DNA from 2 places in the Bombilactobacillus sp. ESL1187 genome. Region 2 is predicted to be linked to the other one. Evidence: riboswitches for the same ligand, from Rfam matches in the RefSeq annotation. Region 2 holds a riboswitch; the other holds the start of a gene.
The links. A riboswitch is a leader RNA that binds a small molecule or an ion and turns the genes downstream of it on or off. The one in region 2 is predicted to bind lysine.
Positions count from the first base shown of each region.

Region 1: it holds a riboswitch for lysine, as region 2 does, so the genes downstream of both, AC3B5B_RS03635 (amino acid permease) here and lysA (diaminopimelate decarboxylase) in region 2, are expected to answer to the same signal.

Region 1 is NZ_JBYLTZ010000001.1:728,962-733,463, forward strand. Features, by position in the region: gene AC3B5B_RS03625 (cation:proton antiporter) at 1-700, opposite strand, end outside; gene AC3B5B_RS03630 (ECF transporter S component) at 824-1,417, opposite strand; lysine riboswitch at 1,698-1,879, shown strand; gene AC3B5B_RS03635 (amino acid permease) at 1,962-3,404, shown strand; gene AC3B5B_RS03640 (biotin transporter BioY) at 3,534-4,070, opposite strand; gene AC3B5B_RS03645 (Bax inhibitor-1/YccA family protein) at 4,232-4,502, shown strand, end outside.
Region 2 is NZ_JBYLTZ010000001.1:177,626-182,127, reverse strand. Features, by position in the region: gene dapF (diaminopimelate epimerase) at 1-631, opposite strand, end outside; gene AC3B5B_RS00945 (aspartate kinase) at 643-1,995, opposite strand; lysine riboswitch at 2,167-2,346, shown strand; gene lysA (diaminopimelate decarboxylase) at 2,449-3,768, shown strand; gene dapD (2,3,4,5-tetrahydropyridine-2,6-dicarboxylate N-acetyltransferase) at 3,775-4,476, shown strand; gene AC3B5B_RS00930 (N-acetyldiaminopimelate deacetylase) at 4,482-4,502, shown strand, end outside.

The DNA.
Region 1 (4,502 bases), 550 kb from region 2:
CCACTAAATAAACAATAAATGGTGCCAAGACATTAAAGGGAACTGTAATCGCAGTCGCATCAAATAAACGGCGTTGAAAAACAATTTGGATACTAACGAGTACTAATCCTAACAAAATGCCCACAATAACTCCACCGACAAAAGTCGTCAAAAAAGTCCCAACGCTATGCCAAATACTAAATTTTCCGGTAACAAACGCTGCGAGCGCCAAATTTAAAGCCACTAAACCCGAGGCATCGTTAAATAACGATTCATTTTCTAAATTCTGCATTAAAGATTCTGGCACTTCAATATCGGCAGTAATGGAAGAAACCGCCACTGCATCGGTAGGCGCCACAATAGCTGTTAAAGCTAAAGCCAAACTTAATGGTAAAGCATCCCACAGCCAGTGAATGAAAAAGCCGCCCACAACAATCGTTAAAATGGCTAGTACAATCGCTAATGACAACACATTACGAAAATTACTTTTTAAACTATGAAAGTCTGTATTCTGACCATCATTAAACATGAGTGGTGCAATAATAATCAAAAAGAAAATTCCGGGTTTTAAATTAAAGTGTGTAAATTCCGGTAGCCAAGACAAAGCAAAACCCGTGGCAATTTGATAAAAAGCTAACGGAATTTTTGGATAAAGTGAATAAATGATATTAGCTGCAATAGTTGCACTAATTAACAACAAGCATGTAAAAAATAATGACACAAATTTCCCCCTTATTGTTGAATAGGCAGCTGTGAGTTAATTATTGGTTGACTGAAGAAAATGGGAACAATAATCTTATTAGCAATACATTAATTGTTCTTTATAACCCCGATACTTGCTGGATTAGCGCTCTAAAAACTTATTAGCTTTAAAAATAGCTAAGGAAATAATCGGTACAATGATCACCGCCGCCAATAATTCTGGCACCCCATTACTGCCAACGACTCCCATGATTGCCCAATTTAATCCTTTAACCGGCACTTTATAAGATGCCGCCATCGCTGAAGCATAAAGAATCCGCATTAAACCTAAAACTAATAATGTATTGGTTAATGCTCCAATAGCAGCAGCGACCACCATTGCTGGCGTTTTACTTTTCAGCTTATTAGATAACCAGCGGTAAACCCAACCAGCAAAGTAGCCAACTAAAATCCGTGGCAAGACCGAGATCACCGGATTGGTAAACACAATCGTGTCCAAAATACTAGACGGCGCTGCATAAGCACGTATTAATGAACCTAATCCCCAAATAAAACCAATCAAAGCTCCATCGTTGGGGCCTAACACAATTGCTGCCACAATAACTGTGATATGAATAATTGTAACATTAAGTACCCCTAAAGGAATATAACCTAAAAATGGCGTCATTGATTGAATCAAAATAATGGCAATCAAAATCGCCCGAATGGCAATTTTATAAGCTTTACTTTTACGCAATGTTTTCTCCCTACCCCAATCATCAAAATCAATTCTTGGTTACTAGATTAAAATCAATAATAAGTATACCATTTTTCAAAAAACTAGCTAGACTTGCGAGCAATTAAAGCTTAGCAGCTGCCAAAACTATACCAATTGTTAAATTAGTTGGTTAAAGCTTATTTAAATGAGTTCTTTTTAACCGAACCATTTTGGATTAATTGACTTTTCACCAATTACCACTACTTGCTTTAAGTTGGCTTGACTTTCCAACAATTTGCGCTAAAATTATAAAGCAAACAATCAAAGAAGAGGTTGCTAAATTTAAGAGTAACGTTCAGCCGATTATGAAGAATCTAAGCCTGAACGTGAAAGGACTTTTAGCCGAAATGGTGTTTAACTTCATTTATTCACTGTTGGGTTCAGATTGAATAAGTCTGAGACTGTCGCAATTAATAACAATTGCGGGGCGCTATCTACGATTTTATACTAGTAGCCTCTTTACGATTTTCGTAAAGAGGCTTTAATCGTTTTTAGAGTCCTTCTCACTTAGGAGGATTTTTTTATGGCAGAAAAAGGTTCACAAGATCACGTACAGCGTAATCTTAAAAACCGCCATGTTTCCATGATCGCTTTAGGCGGTTGTATTGGAACTGGTTTATTCATGACCTCAGGTTCGACAATTTCTAAAGCTGGCCCGGGGGGCGGCTTAATCGCCTATCTGGCCATGGGGATCATGGTTTACTTTTTAATGACTAGTTTAGGTGAGTTAGCCACTCATTTGCCCGTTTCGGGTTCTTTTGCTACCTATAATGCTAAATATGTTGACCCCGCACTAGGCTTTGCGATGGGGTGGAATTACTGGTTCAACTGGGCCATTACTGTTGCGATTGATATCTCAACAGCTGCCTTATTGATTCAATACTGGCTGCCCCATACTCCCGGTTGGATCTGGAGTTTACTCATTTTAGTCGTGATCTTTTTAATTAATGCCTTAACCGTTTCTACCTTCGGTGAAACCGAATATTGGCTATCTTTAATTAAAGTGGTGACAGTTATCGTCTTCTTAATCATTGGCTTTGCCATGATTTTAGGAATTATGTATCATCCGGCTGCTGGTTTAAAGAACTTTACTTATAAAAAGGCCCCCTTTGTTGGCGGCTTTCCAGCCATCTTAAATGTCTTCTTAATTGCCGGCTTTTCCTTCCAAGGAACTGAATTAGTTGGTGTAACCGCGGGGGAATCAGAAGATCCAGAACATGCAGTACCGAAGGCCATTAAAGAAGTCTTTTGGCGGATTTTATTATTTTACATTTTATCTATCTTTGTGATTGCTGCTTTAATTCCTTACACCAGCAAGAATTTATTGAGTGCGGCTAATGGTAATATTGCTGTTTCGCCATTTACCCTAGTCTTTAAACGTGCTGGACTAGCTTTTGCCGCCAGCTTAATGAATGCCATTGTTTTAACAGCCGTACTTTCCTCAGCTAATTCTGGTGCTTATGCTTCGACAAGAATGTTATATGCCTTAGCACACGAAAATTACGCTCCTAAAGCGTTTGGTAAAACAACCAAACATGGTATTCCTTTACTGGCTTTAAGCGCTACTATGTTAATTTCTTTATTAACTTTCGCAACCAGCATCTTTGGGCAAAAGATTTATATGTGGTTAGTGGCCGCTTCTGGCTTAACCGGCTTCATCGCTTGGGTTGGCATTGCCTTAAGTCATTATCGTTTCCGGAGAGCCTTTGTGCTACAAGGTCATGATTTAAGTGAACTCAAATACCACGCTAAGTTATTTCCTTTAGGACCAATTATTGCTTTAATTTTGTGTATCCTAGTCATCGGTGGACAAAATATTGATGCCTTTGTACATTGGGATTGGCAGCAAATTGGAATTACTTATATTGGCATTCCATTAGTTCTAATCTTATATTTTGGTTACAAATGGAAACACCACACTAAGATTATCCCGCTAGAGGAGATTGACGTTTCAAGTGAAAAATAATTATTACTAATAATAATTTAATAGACTGGCCATAGCAGCTTACTGATGACATTCTTGACAATTCGATCAGTAACTCGTTGCTAAAGACCAGTCTCTTTTTGTTAACAAATTAATTACTAGATTTTTCCGTTAATGCAACAATGGCCGTAATCTACGGGCACAAAAAACTGCTACGATCGCTTTGAGTGTATCTCCCGGAATAAACGCCAAACTCGAAACTACTGCTTTACTCCAGGCTAAATGACTTTGAATTGCTAACCAGCTAGCGCCAACTAAATTAACGCCAACAACGCCCAGCAACCAGACCACCAAAAATTCCGTCCACCATTTAGCAGAAAAGAACGTGCGCTTTAAAGTACTGCCGACCAGTAATGGCACAAAAAACCAAGCCACTAAGTAACCCCCCGTTGGGCCAATGAAACTAATTATTCCACCACGTCCGCCTGATAAAAAAGGAAAACCTAGCGCCACTAATAATAAGAATAATCCTACGGCCGCTGTGCCTGCTTTAGGGCCTAACAATTCCCCTGCTAGCATCACGCCTAAATTTTGCAATACAATAGTCACCGGGATAAAACCCAACGGAATTCCCGGAAATAATCCCAAAACGATAATAATTGTCGTCATCAGCGCTGTGGAAACTAAAGCTTTTAACGAATACTTCACGATTTCTCTCCTTCAACAATTACAATTTATTTAATTCAATCTGCGTTTAGTTTACCAGCTACCAGATTAAATTAACATCTACCAATCACCTGGCGTCATAAGCATTTGACTTTATCTTAAGTATCCAGTATGTTTTAATCAATTAATAATGGAGGTTATTTATGCAAACTTATGAAGAATCCCAAGCAACTGGTTTAAGCCGTTTTACTTCCTTAGTTTATCTATATACTGGTTTAGGCATTGTTTTTTGGTTAATGGCAGCTTTTGCTCTTGCTAAAAATCAAGCTTTCACCATGCCCATCATCATGTGGGGCGCACAACATTGGTTATTATCAACCATTATCATTGTGGGTTTGTCCATGATTTTATTAACCATGTGTCAACGTTTTGCGCAAAGTTCTTATTTAATGACGTTTGTCTGTTACCTCGCCT
Region 2 (4,502 bases):
TTTGCGGTCCCAAAATTTTAACAAAGCTTAGATTAACTCCGTCAGGTAATTCAGGATTGTGGTCATTTAATTGTTGACCGAGCTGTTGCAAACGAGTTGTATCAATTTCTGGTACAAAAGTAATCAAGTGCGGATTGGGAACAGCTAAAGCGGTAAATTTTAAGTCAGGATCAATCGTGGGAATAACCTGATTGATGACCGGCTCTGTTGGAGTAGTTAAACCGACAGTCTGTGGTTTAAAACTTACGGGGGAGATTTCCACACCAAAGGCCGGTACGTTAGGTGCCAAATTGGGATAACGTTTAACGTGTAAACTTTTTTGTGAAGTTTCCACAGTGAAATCATCTTGCTGAAATTTATCTGCTAAATAGCGGGCCACTGTTCGTAAACCATTGCCGCACATTAAAGCTGTTGAACCGTCCGCATTAAAAATTTGCATTTGACCTAAGGCTGTTGGCTCAGTTGCTTGGTCCACGACAAGCAAACCGTCAACCGGCTGCAAAGCGGGAATCTGGGTTAAAGTTTGGACTAATAATTGTAATTCTTGAGTAGTTAATGGTTGTTGTAAAAGGGTTTGGTCCAGCAATAAGAATTGATTGAGTGAACCATGAACTTTGAGTAATTGCACCATATTAAAGTCTCCTATTCGAAAAAACTACGATAAATGGCCCGCACGGCCTTATCAGCGTCTGATTGTTTGGTACCGATCATAATGGAAATACGGGAAGCCCCCTGATTAATCATGTGTAAACCAATATGGGCGTGTGCTAACGGATCAATAATCTTTTTTAAGACCCCAATTTTTTGGCGGAAACCTTCGCCAACAATCATTGTAATGGCGTAATCATCGATCCATTCTAATTGATCGGGATGAAGCGTGTCTTGAATTTCTTGACACATTTGTTTGGCGATTTGAGGTGTAAATTGGCGTTGATCAAAGATGATTGTAACATCATCAATTCCAGAAGGCATATGTTCGTAAGAGATATGATATTTATAAAAAATTTGTAGTAATTTGAGTGTGAAGCCCACTTCTTTGTTGAGTAAATAACGGTGCAAATAGAGAGCCACAAAATGGTTGGACGTGGCCACCCCCGTCATTAATTGTTGAGGGTGAAAGTCTTTTTCAGGTACAATTAAAGTTCCTGGTAAATCGGGATGATTAGTATTTTTGACATTAATCGGAATTTGGGCTTGAATGGCCGGAATGAGCGCTTCATCATGAAAAACAGAAAAACCAGCATAGGATAATTCACGTAATTCCCGGTAAGTCATAGTTTTGATAGCTTGAGGATGCTCAACGATTTGGGGATTAGCCGCATAGATAGCGTCAACATCTGTGAAATTTTCATAAAGATCAGCTTGAAATCCCTTAGCTAAAATGGCCCCAGTAATATCAGAACCGCCGCGGGAAAAGGTCGCAATTTGTTGCTTTTCCGTGAGGCCATAAAAACCGGGCACAATATAATATTGGTGTTGGAGCTTAATTTTTTTGAGGTTAAGATAAGTTTGCGGTAAAACTTCAGCATCATGAGGTTGATCACTAACTAATAAACCGAGATCTTGCGGTGATATGTATTGGGCATCAAGATTTTGATGTTGCAAGATCAGGGCTAATAATTGGGCGGTTAACTTTTCACCATGGGCTTTAAACGCGGCGGTTAAATAATCATTATTGGCGAAAGTGGTAGTGGGTAAAATGTCTAATTGGTGCTTTAAGTCAGCAATTTGCAGACTCGATAAACCAAAAGTTTGGGCAATTTCGACGTAACGTTGCCAAATTTCGGTCACAATGGGGGTAAAATCCTGATGGTTAATAACTAATTGACTGTATTTGATTAGCAAATCGGTTACTTTGGTATCTTGGGAAAATCTTTTACCGGGAGCGGAAGTAACGATAATGCGGCGCTGAGGATCAGCTCGAATAATGGCAATAATTTTTTGAAATTGTGAACCAGTGGCTAGCGAACTACCACCAAATTTAATAACTTTCATAACTAACGAATTCCTCTCTGCTTGATCAATTATTACCCAATTATTAAAATTATTAGGGGATTAATTTGCATTCTAACATTTATTTTTTAATCTGCAACTACTTATTTTTTAACTATCTGCCGAAATAAATTAAAATAGCTTGACAAATATTTTAATTAATTATAATATTTTACATATCGAAGAGGTCGCAATCAACAAGAGTAACTATAGGAGCTGGTCAGCTGAGAATATAGTGAAAGGGGCGATTGCCGAAGGATTAAGTCCAAAGGCCGGGGCTTAAATTCTGGGACATAATTGAATAAATTATGGACTGTCGTAGAAAAATATCTCTACGGAGCGCTTACGACAAACTAATGCCATAATTTTAGCAATGAATGATGGGTTCTTTTGTTCGAAAGCGAGCAAAAGGACCTTTTTTATTATTAATTTTTATTTTTACTGGAGGTCGCAATCATGCAGTCAGCAATGGCATTAAACGCGCAAGGACATTTGACAATCGGGGGCTGCGATGCCCTGGATTTAGCACATAAATATCAAACACCATTGGTTGTGTATGATGTCGCCCAAATTCGGCAACAAGTTCATCAATTTAAGCAAGCTTTTCAACAAGCCGGCGTTAACGCCACGATTAGTTATGCCAGCAAAGCTTTTGCTGTGAAAGCTATTTATCAAGTGATGCAACAAGAACAAGTACATGTTGATGTAGTTTCTTTAGGAGAAATGATGACGGCATTACAAGCCGGATTTCCCGCCGCGCAGATTAGTTTTCATGGTAATAATAAATCATTAGCAGAATTAAATTACGCCGTGCAAAATCAGATTGGAGTCATCATTGTTGACAATTTTGATGAATTAAACATGTTGACACAATTGCTACACGAAAGTTATCCTCAGCGAAAAGTGGCGATTATGCTACGCATTACGCCCGGCATTTCAGCACATACCCATGAATATGATCAAACTGGGCAAATTGACAGCAAGTTTGGCTTTGATGTGCAATCACAGCAAGCACAAGCTGCCTTACAACAGGCTTTGGCAGAACCACAATTACAAGTTATTGGTTTACATGCCCATATCGGTTCCCAAATCATGGCTGTTGAAGGTTTTGAATTGTTAGTTAAAAAGTTATGTCAGTTAGTCGCCAGTTGGTACCAAAAATTTCAATTTGTACCACAAGTCTTAAATCTTGGCGGCGGCTTTGGTATTCAGTATGTTGCAAGTGACGAGGATTTGGCGCCTAAGCAATTTGTTCAAGCCATTGTTCAAACATTACAACAAGCTTGGCCATTAGCTTCACAACCTTTACCAGAAATTTGGATTGAACCGGGACGTTCTTTAGTCGGGGCCGCCGGAGTCAGTCTTTATTCAATTGGAACCCATAAAAAAGTGGCTGGGATTTGTAATTTTGTCACGGTAGATGGGGGCATGGGTGATAATATTCGCCCCGCTTTATACCAAGCGGATTATACTGCTGTGTTAGCTAAAGCACCACAAGCTAAAACGACGCAAACGGTAACTATTGCAGGACGTTATTGTGAATCTGGTGATATCTTAGTTAAGAATCAACCTTTACCGCCAACGCAGCCGGGCGATATTGTAGCAATCTTAGATACGGGTGCTTATGGTTATTCAATGGCTTCCAACTATAACCGCGTAGCACGTCCGGCAGTGGTTTTTGCCGAACGTGGGCATAGCCAAGTAGTTGTCAAACGAGAAACACCGATGGATTTACTTCGTTTAGATCAAGATTATCAAGTAACTGGAGAAGAGTGATTTGTGATGAATACACAAGAAATTATTAATTTTATTAGTCAAGCACCCAAGAAAACGCCGGTGCAAGTAGTAATTAAGGGCGATTTATCTAAGTTACAAGCGATAGCTGGGGTTGAAAGTTTTGTTGGCGAGCAAGTCGGAGTTATTTATGGCGATTATGCTCAGGTGCAAGAATTTTTACAAGTTAACCAAAGCGTCATTACAGCTCAACATTTAACAGTAACAGCGCGTAACTCAGCGGTGCCTTTGTTAGATATTCAGAATGTTAATGCGCGGATTGAACCTGGAGCTTTGATTCGTGATCACGTACAAATTGGTGATCAGGCCGTGGTGATGATGGGTGCCGTGATCAATATTGGTGCTCAAATTGGTGCCGAAACCATGATTGATATGGGCACAGTCATCGGTGGGCGCGCTCAGATCGGTCAACGGGTTCATGTCGGAGCCAACGCTGTGATTGCTGGTGTGATTGAACCGGCTTCTGCCCAGCCCGTTGTTATCGGTGATGATGTTTTAATTGGTGCTAATGCTGTAGTTTTAGAGGGGGTGAAAATTGGATCGCATGCAGTTGTAGCAGCCGGAGCAATAGTGACCCAGGATGTGGCTGCCAATAGTGTGGTAGCGGGAGTACCGGCGAAAGTGATTAAACAAGTTGATACTCAAACACAGCAAAAAACCGGTTTAGAATCTGACTTACGAAAGTTGTGAAATTAATGCTATTAAATGAAGATTTA